DNA from 4 places in the Methylosinus sp. H3A genome. Region 3 is predicted to be linked to each of the others. Evidence: predicted binding sites of a transcription regulator. Region 3 holds the regulator's gene; each other region holds the start of a gene.
What was found. The regulator PhoB, encoded in region 3, activates phosphate uptake and scavenging genes when phosphate is short. The targets are predictions, from matches to a motif close to TGTCATNNANCTGTCAT.

Region 1: the regulator PhoB is predicted to act here: its motif matches at 1,681-1,697, upstream of IY145_RS14265 (Orn/Lys/Arg decarboxylase N-terminal domain-containing protein).
Region 2: the regulator PhoB is predicted to act here: its motif matches at 1,835-1,851, upstream of IY145_RS08665 (inorganic phosphate transporter).
Region 4: the regulator PhoB is predicted to act here: its motif matches at 1,565-1,581, upstream of IY145_RS06355 (OprO/OprP family phosphate-selective porin).

What each region holds. Positions count from the first base shown of each region.
Region 1 is NZ_JADNQW010000005.1:2,423,867-2,427,072, reverse strand. It holds gene IY145_RS14275 (TonB-dependent receptor) at 1-565, shown strand, start outside; gene IY145_RS14270 (LLM class flavin-dependent oxidoreductase) at 593-1,573, opposite strand; gene IY145_RS14265 (Orn/Lys/Arg decarboxylase N-terminal domain-containing protein) at 1,759-3,206, shown strand, end outside.
Region 2 is NZ_JADNQW010000005.1:1,183,830-1,187,035, forward strand. It holds gene IY145_RS08655 (UDP-glucose/GDP-mannose dehydrogenase family protein) at 1-1,273, shown strand, start outside; gene IY145_RS08660 (hypothetical protein) at 1,355-1,588, opposite strand; gene IY145_RS08665 (inorganic phosphate transporter) at 1,898-3,206, shown strand, end outside.
Region 3 is NZ_JADNQW010000005.1:1,007,769-1,010,974, forward strand. It holds gene hpnD (presqualene diphosphate synthase HpnD) at 1-253, shown strand, start outside; gene hpnE (hydroxysqualene dehydroxylase HpnE) at 250-1,494, shown strand; gene phoB (phosphate regulon transcriptional regulator PhoB) at 1,574-2,317, opposite strand; gene phoU (phosphate signaling complex protein PhoU) at 2,314-3,039, opposite strand; gene pstB (phosphate ABC transporter ATP-binding protein PstB) at 3,069-3,206, opposite strand, start outside.
Region 4 is NZ_JADNQW010000005.1:681,700-684,905, reverse strand. It holds gene IY145_RS06355 (OprO/OprP family phosphate-selective porin) at 1-1,507, opposite strand, end outside; gene IY145_RS06350 (OprO/OprP family phosphate-selective porin) at 2,133-3,206, shown strand, end outside.

The DNA of each region.
Region 1 (3,206 bases), 1.4 Mb from region 3:
CATGGCCTATTTCGACATCACCAAGACCAATATTCCGACGGCCGATCCGCTCAATTCGACCATCACCTATCTGATCGGCAAAGCGCGCAGCCAGGGCTTCGAATTCGACCTCACCGGCCGCATCGACGACAATTGGAGCGTCATCGCCAACTACACCCATGACGATGTGCGCACGGTCGAGGGCTCCGCGGCCAATGCGCTCACCGTCTACAACAGCAATCTCGCTGTGGCCGGCAAAGTGCTGGCGTCGAGCCCGCGCAACTATGGCAATCTCTGGGTGAAATATGACGCCGACGACGCTTTCAAAGGGCTGAGCCTCGGCGCCGGCCTCACGGTGACGGGCAGCGCGCTCGGCGACAACGCAAATTCCTATGTGCTGCCGGGCTATGCGCTGCTCAATGGCATGATCTCCTATACGACGAAGATCGACGATTTCACCGTGACGGCGCAGATCAATGTGAAGAACATCACCGACACGGTCTATTATCCCGCCTCGCAGGATCGCACCTATATCAAGACCGGGACGCCGCGCACTTTCCTCGGCTCGCTGCGCGTGGAGTTCTGAGACGGCGCGTCGAGTTCTGACGCGCGCTCAAACGCCCGCGGCGCCGAGCCGCGGGCGAATCTTCGCGGCGAAATCATCGAGGCTCGCGAGCGCGCGCGCCTCATTCGCCGTCGCCGGCTTCAGCAGCAGCGAGCGCACGCCGAGGCGGCGATGAATGTCGACGATCTTCTCGGCGATCTCCTCATAGCTGCCGATCAGCGAGCGCTCGACGAGCTCCGCCGGATCGAATGAGGCCGGCGCATTCTGCGCGAGAAAAATGCCGCGCATGCGATCGGCGAAGCGCGCGATGAAGGGCAGCGCCTCGTCGAGCGCGCGCTCGCGCGTCTCGGCGGCGTAATAGAAGCGCGCCAGAGCAAGACGCGGATCGGCGCCCGGCAAGGTCGCGCGATAAGCAGCCACCGCCTGCTCGATCTTCGCGATCGGCGCCGGCGAGGCCGCCATCAAGCCGAAGCCATTGCGCGCCGCATGCTCGATCGCGGCCGGAGTCGATGTCGCGATCCAGGTCGGGATCGGCTTTTGCAGCGGCTTGGGTGAGAGTGCGAGATCATCCACCTGGAAATGCGCGCCGGAGAAGGTGACGTGATCCTCATAGAGCAGACGCTCGATCAGCTCGAGCGCCTCCAGCGTGATATCGCGCGTCTCGTCCTTGGCGGCATGAAAATGCTTGTTCTGCGCGGGAAAGGGCCCGCCCTTGGCGACGCCGAAATCGAAACGGCCATTGGAGAGCACGTCGAGCGTCGCGACATCCTCCGCCACCTGAATCGGATTGCGGAAAGCGAGCAGCACCGCGGCCGAGCCGAGCCGCACGCGCGAGGTGACGCCGGCGAGATAGGCGAGCAGCGTCAGTATCGACGGGCTGACGGCGTCATCGTCGAAATGATGCTCGGCGACCCAGGCCTCCTCGAAGCCCACCTCCTCCGCGCGACGCACGAGGCGCGTCTGCGCATCGAAGCAGCTCTTATAGTCGCGGACTGGATTTTCATAGGTGCAGAACACGCCGATGCGCATGTCGATCGGACCCTCCCCGCCGCGTTATATAGGCCATCTACATAGCTTAGGCCGCGGTCCCGCCGGCGGCAAGCGGCCGATTGCGCAAATTTCGAGCGGGGAAACGCCGTCATGATTGTGTCATCGAACAAGGCTGTGAGTGCGCGACTCCTCCTCTCCTCCGCCAGCGCCACAGGCCGATTCGAATGGACTTCTCCCGTCGCTTCACTTTCCTCTTCTCCGCGCCCAATTTCGAGGCCGACGACCTCGAGGGGCTGCGCGTCAATCAGATCATCACGGCGATCGAGAGCATGGGCTTCCAGGTCGTGCGCGCACGCCGCGTGGAGGACGCCGAGATCGTCGTGCAGACCGACGCCGCCATCGGCTGCCTCGTCGTCGATTGGGGCAAGAAAGGGCTCGAAGGCAAGACCGCTTCGCTCATCGATCTCATGCGCAAGCGCGGCCTCGAAATGCCGATCATGCTGCTCATTCGCCGCAAGCGCTTCGAGGATATTCCGGTAGAGGTGTTGGATTTCATCGACGGCTATGTCTTCCTCGCCGAGGAGACGCCGGAGTTCATCGCCAAAAATCTCGTCTCGCGCCTGAAGCAATATGCGGAGACGCTGAAGACGCCTTTCTTCGGCGCGCTGGTCGATTACGCCGAGGAGGGCAATCAGCTCTGGACCTGCCCGGGCCACAATGGCGGCATTTTCTACAGCCGCAGCCCGATCGGCCGCATCTTCATGGAGCATTTGGGCGAAGCCGTGTTCCGCGACGATCTCGACAATTCCGTCATAGAGCTCGGAGATCTGTTGACACATGAAGGCCCGGCGCTCGCCGCGCAAAAAGCGGCGGCGGAAATTTTCGGCGCCGAAAAAACCTATTTCGTGCTCAACGGCACATCGACTTCCAACAAGGTCGTGCTCACCAATCTGATCGCCGAGGGCGACCTCGTATTGTTCGATCGCAACAACCACAAGGCCGCGCATCATGGCGCGCTGCTGCTCGGCGGCGGCGTGCCGATCTATTTGCCGACGACGCGCAACGCGCATGGCCTCATCGGCCCGATCGATCACGAGGCCTTCGACGAGGAGAAATTGCGCGAGCGCATTCGCGCCAATCCTCTGGTGAAGGACAAGGACGCCTGGCGCAAGGAGCGGCCCTTCCGCGCCGCCGTCGTCGAGCAATGCACTTATGACGGCACCATCCATAACGCCGAATGGATCGTCCAAAAGATCGGTCATTTGTGCGACTATATTCTCTTCGATGAAGCCTGGGCCGGCTTCATGAAGTTTCATCCGCTCTATGAGCGGCGCTATGCGATGGGGCTGAAGAACCTCACCGAGGCCTCGCCCGGAATCGTCGCGACGCAATCGACGCATAAGCAGCTCGCCAGCTTCTCGCAGGCCTCGCAAATTCATGTGCGCGACCGCCATATCAAAGGCCAGCGGCGGCGCGTGGAGCATCGCCGCTTCAATGAAGGCTTCATGCAGCACGCCTCCACCTCGCCCTTCTATCCGCTGTTCGCCTCATTGGATGTCGGCGCGCAGATGATGAAGGGCCGCTCCGGCGAGCTGTTGTGGGACGACACCATCCGGCTCGGCATAGAGCTGCGCAAGAAGCTGCGCGCGGTGCGGCGCGAGTTCGAGGCCAA
Region 2 (3,206 bases), 180 kb from region 3:
GGGCCTCGTGTCCGGCGCCTGCTTCGCGGATTTCGGCCATGTCGTGACCTGCGTCGACAGCGACGCCTCGAAGATCGAGCGGCTGCTGCGCGGCGAAATTCCGATCTATGAGCCCGGCCTCGACGAGCTCGTCGCCAATAATGTGCGGCAAAATCGCCTGTTCTTCACCACCGATCTCGCCCCCGCCGTGCGCGGCGCGGACGCCGTGTTCATCGCCGTCGGCACGCCCTCGCGCCGCGGCGACGGCCATGCGGACCTCTCCTATGTCTACGCCGCCGCCGAAACGATCGGCCGGGCGCTGGACCGTTTCACGGTCATCGTCAACAAGTCGACCGTTCCGGTCGGCACGGGCGACGAGGTCGAGCGCCTCATTCGCGAGGTGAACCCTGGAGCGGATTTCGCCGTCGTCTCCAATCCGGAATTCCTGCGCGAAGGCGCGGCGATCGAGGACTTCAAGCGTCCCGACCGCGTCGTCATCGGCATAGAGGACGAGCGCGCGCGCGAGGTGATGTCGGAAATCTACCGGCCGCTGAGCCTCAACGAGCCGCCGCTGGTCTTCGTCGGCCGCCGCACCTCGGAGCTCACCAAATATGCGGCCAACGCCTTTCTCGCCACCAAGATCACCTTCATCAACGAGATCGCCGATCTCTGCGAGAAAGTGGGCGCCGATGTTCAGGACGTCGCGCGCGGCATCGGCCTCGACAAGCGCATCGGCGGCAAGTTCCTGCACGCCGGGCCGGGCTATGGCGGCTCCTGCTTCCCCAAGGACACGCTCGCGCTGCTCAAAACCGGCCAGGACTATAGCGCGCCGCTGCGCATCGTGGAGACGGTCGTCGCGGTGAATGATTCGCGCAAGCGCGCCATGGCCCGCAAGGTGATCGCGGCGCTCGGCGGCTCGGTGCGTGGCAAGAAGATCGGCCTGCTGGGCCTCGCCTTCAAGCCCAACACCGACGACATGCGCGACGCGCCTTCGCTCTCCATCGTCGCCTCGCTGGCCGGCGACGGCGCCAAGGTCTACGCCTATGATCCGGAGAGCATGGGCCAAGCGCGGCCCTTGATGCCGGAAGTGACCTTCTGCGACGACCCTTACGCGACGGCGGAAGGCGCCGACGCTCTGGTGATCGTCACCGAATGGGATGCGTTCCGCGCGCTCGACTTGGACCGCGTCAAGACACTGCTGAAGACGCCGGTGATCGTCGATCTGCGCAACATCTACCGCGCCGCCGACATTCGCAAACGCGGCTTCACTTATCTGAGCGTCGGCCGCGAATAGACGCTGCGATCATTCCCGGCGGGCCAAAGGCCCGACCGGGAATTCAGGAGCCGCCCTCGATTTCGGCGCACAAGGCGCGGATCACGCGCGGCCCCGCCGCTCGGAAAGGCCGAGAGAAGTCAGCGCCGAGAGCATCGGCGGCGCTTCCCGGCGCAGCTCGAGCGCCGCGTTACGGGCGTTCTCGGCCGAATGGAACAAGCGGCCCTCCAGCGGACGAAAAGATTGTTTCGCCGCATAGAAGCGATAGCCGTTCGCATCGCGGGCGACCACGCCGACGGCTTCTTCGCCGAGCTCGATGATATAGGCGTCGGACATTTTTGGCCTCCTCAGTCTGCGCGGCGTGGAGCCCGTTCCGCGCCGCGACGCCAATTCCTTCTCGCCCGCGATGAACATCTCGAACGAGCGGCGCGCCGCCCCCATCGGGCGTTTATAGGCTCATGCGAATCGTTCGTTATGTCAAATGGAATGTTCTTTTCAAAGAACCGCGTCGGGAGAATAATCTCACTTCCGAGCAAAGAGGCGGCGATGAATTTCTGCTCCACGCCAGAGGCGCGCCACATTCGTCACACGGCCGTCGTCTCCGATTGTTGAATATTCACGCCTTTCAATTGCGTGGAGAGTCTTATGACATCCGTTGCCTCGAGCGTCGAATTGCCATCGAGCGTCGACGCGCATAGTCCAAAGCCGAAGCTCGATCATCCGCTCGACATACGCGCGCTACTCGTTTTCCTAGCGATCGTCGCCCTCGGCCTCGCCTTCACGGCCTGGAGCATCTACCAGGACATTCTCGAATCCGGCGCGCCGGTGACGAATTTCCTTCCCTTCCTGCTGCTCGGCGTCGCGTTGCTCATCGCGCTCGGCTTCGAATTCGTGAACGGCTTCCACGACACCGCCAACGCCGTGGCGACGGTGATCTACACCCACTCGCTGCCGGCGCCCGTCGCCGTCGTCTGGTCGGGCTTCTTCAATTTCCTCGGCGTGCTGTTCTCGACCGGCGCGGTGGCTTTCGGCATCGTCTCGCTGCTGCCTGTCGAACTCATTCTGCAAGTGGGCTCGCAGGCCGGCTTCGCCATGGTGTTCGCGCTGCTCATCGCCGCGATCATGTGGAACCTCGGCACATGGTGGCTCGGCCTGCCGGCCTCCTCCTCGCACACGCTGATCGGCTCGATCATCGGCGTCGGCGTCGCCAACGCCCTCATGCGCGGGCGCGATGGGACGTCCGGCGTCGATTGGGGCAAGGCCACCGACATCGGCTATGCGCTGCTTCTCTCACCTATCGTCGGCTTCGTCTCGGCGGCGCTGCTGCTGCTGGCGCTGAAATTCTTCGTGCGCAAGCCGGAGCTCTATACGGAGCCCAAGGGCCAGGCCGCGCCGCCCTGGTGGATTCGTAGCCTGCTGGTGCTGACCTGCACCGGCGTCTCCTTCGCCCATGGCTCCAATGACGGCCAGAAGGGCATGGGCCTCATCATGCTGATCCTCATCGGCACGGTGCCCACCTCTTACGCGCTCAATCGCGCGCTGCCGGCAAGCCATCTCGAGAGCTTCTCCAAGGCCTCGCATGCGGCCTCGAAGGTCGTCGAAGCGAAGGCGGCCGGCTACAATGTCCTCGGCGATCCGCGCCCGGCCGTGACCAATTACGTCGCCCAGCATCAGATCAACGAGGGAACCTATCCCTCGCTCGCCGTGCTGATCCGCGACATCTCCCAGCAGATCGAGAGCTATGGCTCGATCTCGAAAATCCCCTTCGCCGCGGTGGGCAACACGCGCAACGACATCTATCTCGTGTCGGAGGCCTTGCGCTTCCTCGCCAAGGACAAGGCGGCGGAACTGACCGACTCCGACAAGAAAACGCTGAAGGACTATAAGGATCAGATCGATCAGGCGACCAAATTCATCCCGCTCTGGGTGAAGATCGCCGTCGCCATCGCGCTCG
Region 3 (3,206 bases):
GGTGTTGGCGCATCCGGGCCTGCCGGATGTCTGCACGGCGGTGGCCGAGCGCGCGCGCAAGCATTATGCGGAATCGGAGCTTCTCATGCGCGTCTCGCCGCAGCGCGCGGTGAAGGCGCCTTATCTGATGGCGACGGCCTATCGCTCCGTTCTCGATCGTCTGGTGGCGCGCGGCTTTGCGCCGCCGCGCGAGCCGGTCTCCGCCTCGCGGACGAAAGTCCTGCTGGCCCTGCTCAGATTCGCGCTGACGTGACCGGAACCACGCATATTGTCGGCGCGGGTCTCGCCGGCCTCTCCTGCGCCATTCGCCTGACCGACGAGGGCCGCGGCGTCGCGCTCTATGAAGCCGCGCGCATGGCGGGCGGGCGGTGCCGCTCCTATTATGATTCCAGCCTCGATCTCACCATCGACAATGGCAATCATCTGCTGCTCTCCGGCAATTCCACGGCGCTGGATTACGCCCGTCGCATCGGCTCGGTCGGCGAGCTCGTCGGGCCGAAGGAGTGCGCCTTCGATTTTCTCGACACGCGCGACGGAACGCGCTGGCGCATGAGGCCCAATTCCTCGCGCCTGCCCTGGTGGATTTTCGTGCGCGATCGCCGCGTTCCCGGAACATCGCCCGGCGATTACCTCGGAGCGATCGGCATTCTCCTCGCCAAAAAAGGCGCGACGATCGGCGAGGCGATGAATTGCTCCGGCACGCTCTATGAGCGGCTGTGGGGCCCGGTGCTGCTCTCCGCGCTCAACACAGAGCCGCGCGACTCCTCCGCCGCGCTCGCCGCCGCCGTGCTGCGGGAGACGCTTGCCGCCGGCGGCGCCGCCTGCCGTCCGCTGGTCGCGCGGCGCGGGCTCGGGACCGCCTTCATCGAGCCGGCGCTGACGACGCTCGCCGCGCGCGGCGCCGCGCCACGCTTCGCCGCGCGGCTGAAGGGAATCGAGTTTGCGGGCGAGCGCGCCGTGGCGCTCGATTTCGGCGACGAGAAAATCGCGCTCGGCGAGAATGATCGGGTCGTGCTCGCCGTCCCGCCTTGGGCGGCGCAGGAGCTGCTTCCCGGTCTCGTGGCGCCGGATGATTTCCGCGGCATCATCAACGCGCATTTCAAGATCGCGCCGCCGCCCAGCCAGCCGGCGCTGCTCGGCATGATCGGCTCGCTCACCGAATGGCTGTTCGCTTTCGAGGACCGTCTCTCGGTGACGATCAGCGGCGCCGATCGGCTGATGGACGAGTCCCGCGAGAGCCTCGCCGAGCGCATCTGGGCCGAGGTCGCCGCCGCCACGGGCCTGCCCGCGGCGCTGCCGCAATGGCAGATCGTGAAGGAGAAACGCGCGACCTTCGCCGCGACGCCGGCGCAGCAAGAACGCCGACCCGGCGCGCAGACGAGCTGGCGCAATCTCCTGCTCGCCGGCGATTGGACGGCGACCGGCCTGCCGGCGACGATCGAAGGGGCGATAAGGTCGGGCTATCGCGCGGCGGAACTCGCGGGGCGCTCGTAACGCTCGGGCCGCCCCCTTCCCCAGCCCTCCCCCGCTTCGCGGGAGAGGGGGCGTTGCGCGCAATGAGGAAAATGGAGCCTCAATTCCTTCCAAAGGTCTCGTCGAAGGAATAGCCGGTGCCGCGCACGGTGCGAATCGGGTCTTTCTCGCGGCCGCGGATGATCGCCTTGCGCAGACGTCCGACATGCACGTCGACGGTGCGCTCGTCGATCTCCGCCGAGAGCCCCCACACGCTGTCCAGCAATTGCGCGCGCGAGAAGACGCGGCCGGGCTTCTCCATCAGATATTCGAGCAGGCGAAACTCCGTCGGCCCGAGATGAATCTCGCGCCCGCCGCGCTTCACGCGCCGCGTCTCGCGGTCGAGGTCTATGTCGCCGGCGACGAGGCGCGTCGCCACGCGCTCCGGCCGCGCACGGCGCAGCAGCGCATGCACGCGCGCCATCAGTTCCGGCGTCGAGAAGGGTTTCACCACATAATCGTCGGCGCCGACGGAGAGTCCGCGCACCCGCTCATTCTCGTCGCCGCGCGCGGTCAGCATTATGATCGGCATGGTGCGCGTGTCGTCGCGGGCGCGCAGCCGCCGGCAGATTTCCAGCCCCGAGACGCCGGGCAGCATCCAGTCGAGAATAACGAGGTCGGGAACCGATTCGGCGAGGCGGATCTCCGCCTCGTCGCCGCGCTCCACATGCTCGACCTGGAAGCCTTCGGATTCGAGATTATAAGCGAGAAGCAACGCGAGCGCCGCCTCGTCCTCGACAACGAGAATGCGCGGCGCGCGGTCGTGCGGCGTGTCGCGCGGCGTTGCGACGCGTATTTCGTTCATTGCGAGGGCTCATCCGTTTCCGCGCTGGCGCCGACGACCGACGACTTTCCCTTCGGACGGTCGGTCGGCATCGCCTCGCCAGTGACGAGATAGACGATCGTCTCGGCGACATTGGTGGTGTGATCGCCGATGCGCTCGATATTCTTGGAGCAGAACAGAAGATGCGTGCAGAAGGAGATGTTGCGCGGGTCTTCCATCATGAAGGTGAGGAGATCGCGGAACACAGAATCTTCGAGAGCGTCGAGCTCGCTGTCGTTGGTCCAGACGGCGCGGGCGCGCTCCACATCGCGCTGGGCGTAGGCGTCCAGCACGTCCTTCAATTGCATGGCGGCCACTTCCGCCATCGTCTTGAGGCCGATGACGGCGCGCGGCACGCGCGCCTCCGAGAGGATCTTCACCGTGCGCTTGGCGATGCTCTTGGCGAGATCGCCGACGCGCTCGAGATCGGCGGCGATGCGCATCGCCGCTATGCATTCGCGCAGATCGATGGCGAGCGGCTGGCGCCGCGCGATGGTGAGGATGGCGTTCTCCTCTATCTCCCGCTGCAGCGCGTCGAGGCGCTGATCGGTGGCGACGACGCGATGGGCGAGCTCTATGTCGAAATTGGCGAGCGCATCCATGGCTTCGGCGAGCATTTTCTCCGCGATGCCCCCCATCTCGGCGATTCTGCGGCCGAGCACCTCGAGGTCGCGGTCATAGGAGCTGACGATATGTTCGCTCATGTCTCATATTCCTCGTGCGCGTATCGCGCTCAGCCGAAGCGGCCGGTGATATAGTCCTGCGTCTTTTTGTTCTGCGGCGCGGTGAACAGATTGTTCGTCTCGCCGAATTCGACGAGATCGCCGAGATACATGAAGGCGGTGAAATCGGAGACGCGGGCCGCCTGCTG
Region 4 (3,206 bases), 330 kb from region 3:
GGCCGCCGATCGTGCCGGTCTTGCTGAGAGCCTGCTGGAGGGCCGAGCCGGCGCCGAGCGTCGCCGAATAATTGTCGCCGGTGACGCCGCCATTGTTCAGATTGAGCTCGCTGAAGCGAACGGCGAACTCCCAGGCGCCGAAGCCGCCCTTGCTGAGCGGATTCTTGATCACGACATCGCTGAACGTGCCGGGGGTGTTCCAATCCTTGTCATAGCCGCGATAGGAGGCGGCGCGCGTCTCGCCGGTCAGGAACACCGAACCGAAGACGTAATAGCTGCTGTAGGAGAGGCTCGATCCGCCGCCATTGCCGAGCAGCAGGCCGTTGACCGGATCACGCTCATATTGGGCGGCGACATATTCGCCCTGCAGCGAGAAGGGACCGTAGACCGCGGCGGCTTCGAAGCCGTAATTATAGCTGTATTTCAAGCAGCTGCTGCGGCGGAAGAAGGGCGCGAAGGCGAGGGCCGCGGCCGGGACGGCCGTATTGAGACTTCCAGCGCCGGCGGCGCAGGACAGATCCTGAGCGGTCGGCACGCGAATCAGAGCGCCGCCGCCGCCGAGAACGCCGAACTCGTCGCGGGTCGCCTGACCGGGGCGCAGGAAGTTCGCATCGGTCGCGGCGGTCGTGTTGTTCGGCTTATGATAGAGGAAGGACGCGCCGACATGCAGCAGCTTGTCTTCCTCGAGGATCGGCGCATAGATCGCGCGCACCGAGGCGTCCCAATATTGCGCTTCGCCGGTGGGCGGCGCGGTCGTGGCGTCCTGCGGGCTGGTGGAGAAGAGGCCGCCCTTGACGGCCCAGTTCTTGTCGCCGACGCCGACCGACGCGCCGATATGGCGGGCGGGGGTCAGCGCCTCGGTCATGGCGCGCTCGATGAACACGATGTGCTTCGACGAGTTGAGCGTCTCCAGGCCGAAGGGCTCGTATTGATTGCCGACCTGGAAGGTGACCGGCTGCTTGGTGATCTGCTCGGGCAGCAGCTTGGCGCGATAGGCGAGGAAGGCGTCGCGAATGCCGGCGGCGCCGGAGCCCGTGAAGTCGTATTGGAACTTGTAATACCAGTTCTTATAGGCCTTGCCCTCCACCTCGAGGCGAGCGCGGCGGAAGCCGACATTGCTCGCGGAGAAGGTGTCGGCGCGACCGCCGAAGCCGCCGTCGACCTGGATGCGGCCGCCGATCTTGAAGTCGAAGCTCTTGTCCTCGGTCTCGACATAGAGGCCGTTCTTGAAGCTGACGAACACCGGCGGCGGGGCGTTGCTCGCCGGGGCGGACTTGGCCGAGTTCAGCGCGTTCTTGACCTGATGGGTCGTCTTGGCCTGCTCGTCGAGCTTGTGCTCGAGCCGCTTCAGCTCGGCCTTGAGCGCCTTGATCTCGCTCGACGTGTCGGCGAGAGCCGCCGTGGGCGCGCCGAACGCGCCGAGGAGGGCGATGGCGGCCACGCCTCCCAGCAGCTTCGAAGGCGTCGCGCCTTTCGCGATCGTCTGAACGTTCGGTACCTGTGTCATGTTCGTCAGCCTCTAGCCTTGAATTGATTACCGCTATGGCAGCGCTAGAGGCGTTTTGTGACACATTCATCACAAAAGACTGGGGCGGCGAATTGTGACGGCGGTTTGTACGTAAGGTGTGGCCCAAATGCCACGCGGGCGGGGCGAGCGCTTGTGACCGCAAGCTCGATATAAACCATTTAAATCACAACAATTTTGTGCCGTCTCCCATGCTTCGACGATGGATATCCGCGCGGCGATGGCGGGTCCGTAATATCGTCGCACCACATATTCTGCGCGCCCCGATCGTGGCCGATCGGCAACACTTACGTGAAAAACCTTACGTGACGCCGACTCGGGCCTTGCGCAAACGGCCAATCGAAATGTAAGACAATTACATGTAGCGAGTCTAAAGAACATTTCGCCTGTCGAAGCTCATCAGACGAGCGGAGTTGGCGGGAATTTAGGCGTCATCTGTCGATTAACAGGCAAATGGCGCAATTGTCGAGCGTTGCGCGTGTCCGCTTCGGACCGGGAGACTTGTCGTCGATGCGAGATGTTCATTCGATCGAATGAAATTCCGCCCGGCGAACAGAAATCCGGACCGTTCACGCCGAGCGCCGAACGACGAGCGCAGGGGGCTTTGATGAAAGAACAGAAAATCGAGTCGAAAATGGCGCAGCGGCTCTCGGGCGGCGTGGCGTTCGTCGCTTTTTGCGGGCTGCTGGGCGTTCCGGCCGCGGCGCTGGCCGACACGGCGAGCGAGATCAAGGCGCTGAAGGAGCAGCTCAAGCGGCTCGAGGCCAAGGTCGCCGATCAGGCCAAGACCAATGTCCAGGTCAAGAATGCGCTGAATTCCGCCAAAACCCTGCCCGGGCTCGTCGCCCCGCCGCCGGTGTTCGTCAGCTTCAAGAACGGCCTCTTCGTCGAGACCGAGGACAAGGCGTTCAGCTTCAAGATCGGCGGCCGCATCCAGACGGATGGCGGCTTCTCGAGCTCGGCCGACACCATGTCGCGCAGCAATGTCGGCTTCCGCCGCGCGCAGATCTGGATCGAAGGCAAGGCCTATAAAGACTGGTACTACCGGTTCCAATATGATTTCACCAACACCGGCGTGACCGGAATTCGCGACGCCTATCTGGCCTATCGCGCCAAGCTGCTGCCGGAGGCGATCTCCAAGCAGCCCGTCACCTTCCAGATCGGCAATTTCTTCGAGCCGTTCAGCATGGAGACGAACAGCTCGTCGAGCAACATCACCTTCCTCGAGCGCGCGCTGCCGACCGTCCTCGCGCCGAGCCGCCATACGGGCGCGGCCGTCACCGTGGGCGACAAGACTTGGTCGGTGAAGACCGGCATCTTCTCCACCTCGCCGCAGGACACTGCGGTCGCTCCGCCCACCGGCGGCGCGCAATATTGGGACGCGGCGGTGCGCGCCACCTATGCGCCCATTCAGGAAGAGGACAAGCTGCTGCACATCGGCTCGTCCTTCCGCTATCACAAGCCGAACGATACGACGGCCGCCACCAATGCCGCCTTCCTGCGGCCGGGCGCCGGCACGGAGCGCGAGGAGGCGGATATTCTGGGCGGCAGCGGAACCTGGACGCGCGTGTCCGCCGCTCAGGATTTGACTTGCGCCGCCTCCGGCAGCCTGGCGACGAGCGCGACCGGCCTCGGTCTCCTGTCCGCGCCTTTCATCCTGAAGAACGGCTGCTTGAAATAC